One region of the Mesorhizobium sp. WSM4806 genome, then DNA from elsewhere that is predicted to be linked to it. Evidence: predicted binding sites of a transcription regulator. Region 1 holds the regulator's gene; each other region holds the start of a gene.
The links. Region 1 encodes LexA, which represses DNA repair genes until DNA is damaged. Its sites were predicted from a motif close to TGTTCNNNNTGTGTTCNG; they were not measured.
Positions count from the first base shown of each region.

Region 2: a site for LexA is predicted at 2,009-2,026, ahead of uvrA (excinuclease ABC subunit UvrA). Genes of this name have one in related genera too.
Region 3: a site for LexA is predicted at 2,058-2,075, ahead of AC0L2M_RS10790 (DNA recombination protein RmuC). Genes of this name have one in related genera too.

Region 1 covers NZ_JBVVQZ010000041.1:4,271-7,639, forward strand. The annotation lists gene AC0L2M_RS33930 (ComEC/Rec2 family competence protein) at 1-1,295, shown strand, start outside; gene lexA (transcriptional repressor LexA) at 1,289-2,041, opposite strand; gene AC0L2M_RS33940 (molybdopterin molybdotransferase MoeA) at 2,146-3,351, opposite strand; gene moaC (cyclic pyranopterin monophosphate synthase MoaC) at 3,351-3,369, opposite strand, start outside.
Region 2 covers NZ_JBVVQZ010000009.1:75,587-78,955, reverse strand. The annotation lists gene uvrA (excinuclease ABC subunit UvrA) at 1-1,868, opposite strand, end outside; gene AC0L2M_RS15615 (hypothetical protein) at 2,632-2,850, opposite strand; gene AC0L2M_RS15610 (ATP-dependent Clp protease proteolytic subunit) at 3,008-3,369, opposite strand, start outside.
Region 3 covers NZ_JBVVQZ010000005.1:276,748-280,116, forward strand. The annotation lists gene AC0L2M_RS10780 (transglutaminase-like domain-containing protein) at 1-253, shown strand, start outside; gene AC0L2M_RS10785 (GFA family protein) at 356-760, shown strand; gene AC0L2M_RS10790 (DNA recombination protein RmuC) at 765-2,024, opposite strand; gene def (peptide deformylase) at 2,130-2,675, shown strand; gene AC0L2M_RS10800 (plasmid stabilization protein) at 2,770-2,997, shown strand; gene fmt (methionyl-tRNA formyltransferase) at 3,105-3,369, shown strand, end outside.

The DNA.
Region 1 (3,369 bases):
CCTATCTGATCTTTTCCGGTATCGTGGTCGCGGCTGAACGCAGCTTCATCATGCTGGCGGTAATGCTTGTCGCCGTGCTGTTCGACCGGGCGGCACTCACCATGCGCAACCTGGCGATTTCGGCCATCGCCGTTATCGTCGTGTCGCCGCACGAGGTGGTCGGCGCAAGCTTCCAGATGTCGTTCGCCGCGACTGCGGCTCTCGTGGGCGCCTATGCCGGTTGGTCCGACTATCGTGCCGACAAGGCCAAGGCGCCGCGACAGCGACGGTCACCGGTCGCTTTCGTCACGCGCAAGCTCGTCGCCGGGGCAGGCACCATCGCAATGACGTCCATCATTGCCGGCAGCGCCACCGCGCTCTTCGCCATCTGGCACTTCCAGCGCGTCTCGCCGCTCAGCCTGTTCGCCAATCTGGCCGTCATGCCGATCGTCACGATCGTCATGTTCCTGGCCGTCCTCAGCGCCTTGGCAATGCCTTTCGGCCTCGACGGCCCTTTCCTCTACATGATGGGCAAGGGCCTGACGGCGATGATTGCAATTTCGGGATGGATCTCGGAGCGTTCGCCGGTCGATGCAGTCGGCCTGATTTCGTTGCAATCGGTTCTGCTGGTGACGGTCGCCCTGGTCATCGCCACGATGGCGACGACATGGCTGCGGCTTGCGGCACTTCCCTTTGCGCTCGCCGGCCTGCTGACGATTTCCGAGACGCGCACCCCCGACGTGCTGATCTCGGAGGATGCGCATCTGGTGGCGCTGCCGATCGGCGGCGGCGAACTTGCCGTCAACCGGATGCGTTCGAACGAATTCACCACCGACAACTGGAAACATGCGCTGGTTTCAACAACGATCGTCGAGCCGGAGACATTCGAAAAAGGAGATGTGCGGTTCGACATCGCCGACCCGGCCGACCTGCCGCCGGGAGCGCCTTTCACCTGCACTGCCGGCCTGTGCTTGGCCCGGCATCCGTCCGGCGCGCTCATTGCGCTCGCCGACAACCGCAAAACCGCGCGGCCGGCCTGTGCCTTTGCGGATTTGATCGTCATCGACGATGCCACAGCCTATTACAAACCCTGCCGCAACCCGCTGGTTCTCGTCGTCACCAAACGGCAGCTCGCTCGCATGGGCAGTGCCGCCGTCTTCTTCGATCCGCTATCGGCGACGACGCGCGCAGAAATCCGTTTTGCCGTCAGACAGCCATACAGGCCCTGGCATGAGCAGCGGCGGTTTTCGCGCGAGGCGAGGGGCCTGCCGCCATACCTCAGGGCCGAGAAACCCAAGAAGCCTGCCGTTCAGTAACGCCGGATCAGTCCGACGAGCTTGCCCTGCACCTTGACCCGGTCCGGCCCGAAGATGCGCGTCTCGTAGGCCGGATTGGCGGCTTCCAGTGCGATCGAGGCACCTTTGCGGCGGAATCGCTTCAGCGTCGCTTCCTCCTCGTCGACCAGAGCGACAATGATCTCGCCAGGCTGGGCGGTGTCGGCGTTGCGGATGATGACCGTGTCGCCGTCGAAGATGCCGGCCTCGATCATCGAATCACCCTTGACCTCCAGCGCGTAGTGCGTGCCGCCGGTGATCATGTCCGGTGGCACCGAGATCGAATGCGTCTGGTGCTGGATGGCGTCGATCGGCACACCGGCAGCGATGCGGCCCATCACCGGTATGGAGACGGTGGCAACGACGTCGTCGTCATTGCCGGCCGCACGCATGCGCGAAGGCGCCGGCTTGATCTGCCGTCCGAGGCCGCCCTGTCCAAGGCCGCCTTGCCCAAGGCTGCCTTGAATGACGCTCGGCGAGAATTTGCGCGCCGCATTGAGGCCCGGCGCGATCGAATCGGGCAGGCGCAGCACCTCCAGCGCGCGGGCGCGGTTGGGCAGGCGGCGAATGAAACCGCGTTCCTCCAGCGCCGTGATCAGCCGGTGGATCCCCGATTTGGAGGCGAGGTCGAGCGCTTCCTTCATCTCGTCGAACGAGGGCGGAATGCCGCTTTCCTTCAGCCGCTCGTGGATGAACATCAGCAGTTCATGTTGTTTGCGTGTCAGCATCGCGACCCCCAACAGAATCAGAAAAACAAACCCAGAACAAACACTATCTGTTCCAGTTGTGTTCCGCAACCATTTAAAGTTTAATGAATGTGTTGACGCTTTGTTCAGCGTAGCATCAGCACGCTGCAGGCGGCGCCCGCTGCGGCCGCGGGAGCGAATGGCTCGCGCACGACCAGTCCGTTGGCGTCGGCCAGCATTCTGAGCATCGAGGAATCCTGGATACTGAACGGCGTTGCCTCAAGCGTGCCGGCTTCTTCCTTCACCACCGCGCGTACATAGTCCTGTCTGAGATCGTTGGCCGGCATGGCGGCGCCAAGCCGCGCCTGACGCATGTCCTGGCGGAAAGCGCGGCCGCCGAGCCGCGCCAGCAGCGGCTTCAGAAAGAGCTGCGTGCAGACCAGGCTGGCCACCGGATTGCCGGGCAGGCCGATGCAGCGGATGTCGCCCAGCCGCCCGAACATCAGTGGCTTGCCGGGCCGCATGGCGATTTTCCAGAAATCGAGCGCCATGCCTTCACCGGTCAGCACGTCATGGACGAGGTCGTGGTCGCCGACCGAGGCGCCGCCCAGCGTAACGATGACGTCCGCGCCTGCGGCGACGGCTTTTTTCACCAGCGCGGCGATCGCCTCCTTGCGGTCGGGGGCGATGCCGAGATCGAGTGCGCAGGCGCCGACCGAGCGGGCCGCGGCGGCGACGCCATAGGCATTGGAGGAGATGATCTGGTCGGGGCCAAGGTCGCTGCCCGGCGGCAGCAATTCGTCGCCGGTGGCGATGATGGCGACCAGCGGCCGTTTCACCACGCTGACCTGTTGGTGGTTGGCCGATGCCGCCAGCGACAATGCCGCCGGATCAAGCAGGCGGCCTTTCTCCAGCAGCGCGTCGCCCTGCGAGAAATCGAGCCCGAGGCGGCGGATGTTGCGGCCTTCAACCGTCGGCGCGGTCACTTCGACGATGCCGCCGCCGAGGTCGCGGACATTCTCCTGGATGACGATGGTGTCGGCGCCAGCGGGAAGCGGCGCGCCGGTGAAGATGCGCACGGCCTGCGCCGGGCCGACTGTCCCGGCAAAGCCGCGTCCGGCCGGCGCCATGCCGATCACCGAAAGTCTCGCGGGCACGGAGGCGACATCGTCGGCCCGCACGGCATAGCCGTCCATGGCCGACGCGTTGAATGGCGGCTGGGTGCGGAGCGCGATGAGCGGCTCCGCCAGCACGCGGTCGGCGGCGTCCATCAGGGCGACGCTTTCAGCCTGCAAGGGCGCAGCGTCCTCAAGCAGGTGCTCGAGCGCCTGGGCGACCGCAAGCAGCGCCATTATCGGCCTGCCCCCTGG
Region 2 (3,369 bases), on a different contig from region 1:
GGCGTCGCCACTTCGAGCTCGCCGGACAGATATTTGCCGGTGATCGAGGCGGGGCTGGCCATGATCTGCTGCGGCGTTCCCTGCGCGATGATGTGGCCGCCGTGGATGCCGGCGGCCGGGCCGATATCGACGACATAGTCGGCATGCAGGATGGCGTCCTCGTCATGCTCGACGACGATCACCGTGTTGCCGATGTCGCGCAAATGCTTCAGCGTGTCGAGCAGGCGCGCATTGTCGCGCTGGTGCAGGCCGATCGACGGCTCGTCCAGCACATAGAGCACGCCGGTGAGGCCGGAGCCGATCTGCGAAGCCAGCCGTATGCGCTGGCTCTCGCCGCCCGACAGCGTGCCGGAATTGCGCGACAGCGTCAGGTAGTCGAGCCCGACATCGTTGAGGAAGCGCAGCCGCTCGCGGATTTCCTTGAGTACGCGCACCGCGATCTCGTTCTGCTTGTCGCTGAGTGCGGCGGGCAGCTCGGTGAACCATTGGTCGGCCTTGCGGATCGACAGCTCGGTGACCTCGCCGATATGCTTGCCGGCAATCTTCACCGCCAGCGCTTCCGGCTTCAGCCGGTAGCCGCGGCAGGCCGGGCAAGGCGTGGCCGACATGAAGCGCTCGATCTCCTCGCGCATCCAGGCGGATTCGGTTTCCTTCCAGCGCCGCTCGAGATTGGGGATGACGCCTTCGAATGTCTTTGTCGTCTGGTAGGAGCGCAGGCCGTCATCGTACTGGAAAGTGACCTCGCGCTCGCCGGTGCCGTGCAGGATGGCTTGCTTTGCCTCTTCGCTCAGGTCGCGGAACTTGTCGCCGAGCTTGAAGCCATAAGCCTTGCCCAGCGCCTCGAGCGTCTGCACGTAATAGGGTGAGGTCGATTTCGCCCATGGGCTGACGGCGCCGGCGCGCAGCGACAGATTGTCGTCGGGCACGATCAGGCTGGCGTCGATGGCGCGCTGGCTGCCGAGGCCGTCGCAGGTCGGGCAGGCGCCGAACGGGTTGTTGAAGGAAAACAGCCTGGGCTCGATCTCGGGAATGGTGAAGCCGGACACCGGGCAGGCGAATTTTTCGGAGAACAGGATGCGCTCATGCGTCTCATTCTTCGATTTGTTGACCGAATCCTCGCCGGTCTGGCTGGCGTCGAGCGGCCGGTCGGCGAATTCGGCCACCGCCAGCCCGTCGGCGAGCTTCAGCGCGGTCTCGATGGAATCGGCAAGCCGCGTCGCCAGATCGCCGCGCACAACGATGCGGTCGACGACGACGTCGAGGTCATGCTTGTACTTCTTGTCCAGCGCCGGCACGTCGGCGATTTCGTAAAAAACACCGTCGACCTTGACGCGCTGAAAACCCTTTTTCTGCAGCTCCAGCAGTTCCTTGCGGTATTCGCCTTTGCGGCCTCGCACCATCGGCGCCAGGATGAACAGACGCGTGCCTTCCTCGACCGCCAGCACGCGGTCGACCATCTGCGACACCGTCTGGCTCTCGATCGGCAGGCCGGTGGCCGGCGAATAGGGGATGCCGACGCGCGCGAACAGCAGCCGCATATAGTCGTAGATCTCGGTGACGGTGCCAACCGTCGAGCGCGGGTTCTTCGACGTGGTCTTCTGCTCGATGGAGATGGCCGGCGACAAGCCGTCGATCTGGTCGACATCAGGCTTCTGCATCATTTCGAGGAACTGCCGCGCATAGGCCGACAGGCTCTCGACGTAGCGGCGCTGGCCCTCGGCATAGATGGTGTCGAAGGCAAGCGACGACTTGCCTGACCCCGACAGCCCGGTCATGACGATCAGGCTGTCACGCGGCAGGTCGAGATCGACATTCTTCAGATTGTGTTCGCGCGCCCCGCGAATGGAAAGATATTTATGGTCGGCCATCGCCGGTCGCCGCCTCAGATCTGGAATCTCGTGGGATGGCAGGTTGTCCCGACCATCCCCTATGTAGGTAATTTCGCCACCGTTTCGAGAGAACTCTCGACCAAGCCTTTAACCGTCTTTCGCGCGGGCGAGCAAGCGGAAAGAACAAAGGCCGAACACGCTCCTGACAAATGCGTTCATGTAAACCACAGCCGACGTCGCGCTGCTCAAAACGGATGCAAAGTTCGGATTCGCCACACAAGCGATCACGTTTTTGGTAAATCGGCTATCCAACTGTTGACGTCTCGGGCTCAGGGGGGCAGACTCCAAACGTCAACCGAAGCCGACCGTCTTTCGATGGCCTCGCCGCCCCAAGGCGGCCTGCGAGACGCCGCAGGCTTTGCGATATGCGCTTCGGACGACACCAGTCGCAATGGACAGAAAAGGAGAGCAAAGGAATGACTCCACCGGACAGTCCCTTGAGGCTCCACGTGTCGCTGGAGCCGCGGCAGGCATAAGTGCCAGGGCCAGGCGTCTGCGCCGCCCGACAAACCGTGACCTGCCGATCCCATTAAAATCAGAGACTACTAGTCGGATCGTCGGCTGAATGCCGCGAAGCATCCGAAATCAAAAGCCGGCAGTGTACTCCCGGCAAGTTTGGATTTCAGATCCAAAAAAGCCCCGACCGTTTGCGGAAGCAGCGGCGGGGCTGTTCGTTTCAGAGCCGCAGGCGCACGAGTGCCTTGAGATTGTGGCAGCGATGAAGGCCGATGGAGGTGTCCTATCACCGGGGGGCCTTCATCGAGCCCGCGCCGACATCGAAGGTTATGCTGCCGGAAATCCTGACATCGGTATCGCCGATCTTGAACTGGCCGTTGCTGGACACGGCCTCGTCGGGTTCGGCAGCCGGCTTGGCGATGCGATAGTCGTTGGTCACACCGGGCAGCGTGCCGTTCTGCGAAGGCGGTGAACTGTCTTCGGCGAACGCCGCGCCGGAGGTCATCGCCGCGACGGCGATACCGATAATCAGCCGGTTCAAGCAAATGCGTGAGATCTCAGACATCGGCGGACTGTATCGCCGCACTCTGGCCGAAGCCAGACCGGTGGCGATCAAACTAGCCGAACGGCTGACCGACGTTGCTTATGAGCCGGCTACCCTTTCACGCCGCTCTCTTACGCGTGTCAAAAACATGGTCGACAAGGCCCCATGTCTTTGCCTCCGCGGCGGTCATGAAATGATCGCGGTCGAGCGTGCGTTCGACTTCTTCGAACGTGCGACCACAGTGGTGCGCGTAAAGCTCGGTCATGCGCCGCTTGGTCCTGAGGATGCCTTCGGCGTGGCGCTGGATGTCGGAGGCCTGGCCCTGGAAACCGCCTGACGGCTGGTGCAGCAGGATGCTGGCGTTGGGCAGCGCGATGCGTCGCCCCGGTGTGCCGGCCATCAGCAGGAACGAGGCCATCGAGGCGGCAAAGCCCATGCAGACGGTGGATACCGGACTGCTTATATACTGCATCGTGTCAT
Region 3 (3,369 bases), on a different contig from region 1:
CATCAGCGACATCGGCCTGCCGAAGCCTTGGTCGGACATGGACTTCGCCGCCTGGATGGAGGTCTACCTCGGCGGTCGCTGGCATGCCTTCGATCCGCGCAACAATGCGCCGCGCATCGGCCGCATCCTGATCGCCTCCGGCCGCGACGCAGCCGATGTGCCGCTGACCCATATTTTCGGGCCGGGCACGCTGGCCGGTTTCAAGGTCTGGACGGAAGAAGTCATCGAACAGGCGTCGACGCAGCAGCCTTGAACCAGCGGATGGTTTGCCGCGTTGTGAATGCCTGTGTGGAGCTTCGGCGGCTGCGCCGTTAAGCTCCAACACGTCGAGGCGCGGCTGAAGGGAGGAACGAAGATGAAAATCGACGGCGGGTGCCATTGCGGCGCCATTACCTACGAGGCGGAGGTCGATCCGGACAACACCAGTATTTGTCACTGCATCGATTGTCAGCAGCTGACCGGAACAGCGTTTCGGGTGACCGTGCCGGCGCCGGAGGAGCGCTACCGGATCACCAAGGGCACGCCGAAGATCTACATCAAGACCGCAGCGAGCGGCGCCAGGCGCGCCCAGGCCTTTTGCGGCGAGTGCGGTACGCACCTCTATGCCACGTCGGTTGGCGACGGGCCGAAAGTCTATGGCATCAGGGTCGGCACGGCGCGGCAGCGCGAACAACTGATCCCGAGAAAGCAGATCTGGCACCGCTCGGCGCTGCATTGGCTGCCGGAGTTCGAAGGCACAATGATCGTCGAGGAGCAGTAGCCTCTCAGTCGTCGCCTTCGACCACCCTTAGCCTCAATTGGCCGGTCTTGGAGTCGGCGACGCGCGCTCCCGCTTCGGTCTTCGCGTTGGCCGCCGATCCGGCGTCGCCTTCCGCCGGCTGCGCGCCGAACTCCAGCGCCTCGATCTTCTGGCCGCGCTTGGTCACCTTCGACGTCGAGACGAGAATATCGTCGATATCCTTGGCCGACTGGCCGAAATGGCTCTGCAGCTTGCGCACCCGCTCGTCAAGGCGCGAGACATCCTCCATCAGCCGGATGACTTCGCCCTGGATCAAATGCGCCTGCTCGCGCATGCGGGCGTCCTTGAGAATCGCCTGGATGACCTGAATCGACAGCATCAGCAGCGACGGCGAGACGATGACGATGCGAGCGCGGTGCGCCTTGTGGACAATCCCCTCGAAATTCTCGTGGATCTCGGCGAATACCGATTCCGACGGCACGAACATGAAGGCGGTGTCCTGCGTCTCGCCCTGGATCAGGTATTTGTCGGAAATATCGCGGACATGCACCTCGATATCACGCCGAAACGCTTGTGCGGCGACCTTCTGCAAATCGACGCCTTCGGCGGCACGGATGGCATTCCAGGCTTCCAGCGGAAACTTGGCGTCGATGGCGAGTGCAGGCGCGCCGTTCGGCATCTTCACCAGGCAGTCGGGCCGGCTGCCGTTCGACAGGGTCGCCTGGAATTCATAGGCGCCGTGCGGCAGGCCGTCGGCGACGATCGCCTCCATGCGCGACTGGCCGAAGGCGCCGCGCGTCTGTTTGTTGGAGAGGATTGCCTGAAGTTGCACGACCTGGCTGGCGAGCGACTGGATGTTGCCTTGCGCTGTATCGATGACCGCCAGCCGCTCCTGCAGTTTGGCGAGGCTTTCATGCGTCGATTTCGTCTGCTCGGTCATGGTCTGGCCGAGACGGCCGGTCATCGCGTCGAGACGCTGGCCGATCGACTGCGTGAGTTCGGCCTGCCGCGCCCCGAACACTTCGGCGATGGCGCCCATGCGGCCCTGCATCTCGGCCTGGCTTGCCAGGATGCCGGCCATCCGCGCCTCGGCGTCGCGGGTGTGGTCGGCGGCTTCCGCGGCAGCCACCGCACGCGCCTTGGCCGAGCGCCAGAGCGCGACGACGAGCGCCACGAACAGGGCCAGGAACAGGACCGCGCCGAATGCCAGCACGTGGCCGAGCGTGATCGTGGTGGCGCCGAGCCGGGCGATCGGTTCGGACAGGATGGTGGTCAGGTCGTTCATATCGGACAGCATAGATGATTCGGCCTGACGACACAGATCAAAACGTGAACGCCGCTGCAAATGCCCCGGTTGACGCTTTTCGTGCGAGGTCTTAGGTGAGACGCCATGTCGATCAAGCCGCTCATCATCCTTCCCGATCCCGTCCTGCGCCAGGTTTCGAAACCGGTCGAGCGCGTCGACGGCGCCTTGCGCAAACTGGCCGACGATATGCTGGACACGATGTATGATGCGCCGGGCATTGGTCTGGCGGCGATCCAGATCGGCGAACCGCTGCGCATGCTGGTGATCGACCTCGCCAAGGAAGACGAGCCGCCGGTGCCGCATGTCTTCATCAATCCCGAGATTCTTGAGAGCGCCGATCAGCGCTCGGTCTACGAGGAGGGGTGCCTGTCGATCCCGGATTACTATGCCGAGGTCGAGCGCCCTGCCGCCGTGCGGGTGAAATATCTCGATCGCGACGGCAAGCTGCAGGAGATCGAGGCCGAAGGGCTGATGGCGACTTGCCTGCAGCACGAAATCGACCATCTCAACGGCGTTCTGTTCATCGACCACATCTCGAAGCTGAAGCGCGACATGGTGGTGAAGAAGTTCAAGAAGCTCGCCAGGGACAAACCATCAGGCAGCAAGGCGCCGGGCAAGTTAGTGGGATAGGGCGATACTCGCGCAGTTTGATGCTGAACCTTTCGAAGATGTTGGCGGGACAGCGCCCCTCTACCCTGTTCCAGATCAGGAAATGGAGACGCCGATGAGCGACATGCTGATCAGAAATATTCCCGAACCCTTGAAGCGGGAAATCGAGCAGGCGGCGCGTAAGAGCGCCCAGAGCCTGTCGGGCAAGGCGATAGCTCTTCTGCGCGAAGGCATGGTCGCCGAAAGGCAAGCCAGGCTGGAGCCGGGTCTTTCGGCATGGGACGCTATTCGCGCGACTTTCGCTGCTGAAAACGCAATGGCGATGAATTCGCCAAGATCATGAACGAAATCGAAGCAGAAAGGAAACGCGACTTCGGTCGCCGACCCGCAAAGTTCGCGACTTCGACTGAGCCGACTTAACGGCCAGACGAAGACCGGACCCGGAACAAAATGCCCTTGCGCGTCATCTTCATGGGTACGCCCGAATTCTCGGTGCCGACGCTGCGGGCGATCGCGGATGCCGGACATGAGATTGGAGCCGTCTACACTCAGCCGCCGCGCGCCGCCGGTCGCCGGGGGCTGGAACTGACGCCGTCGCCGGTGCAGCGCGAGGCCGAGCGGCTGGGCCTCGAGGTGCGGACGCCGGTGTCGCTGAAGAACGAGACCGAGCAGCAGGCGTTCCGCGCCTTGCGGGCCGATGTCGCCGTCGTCGTCG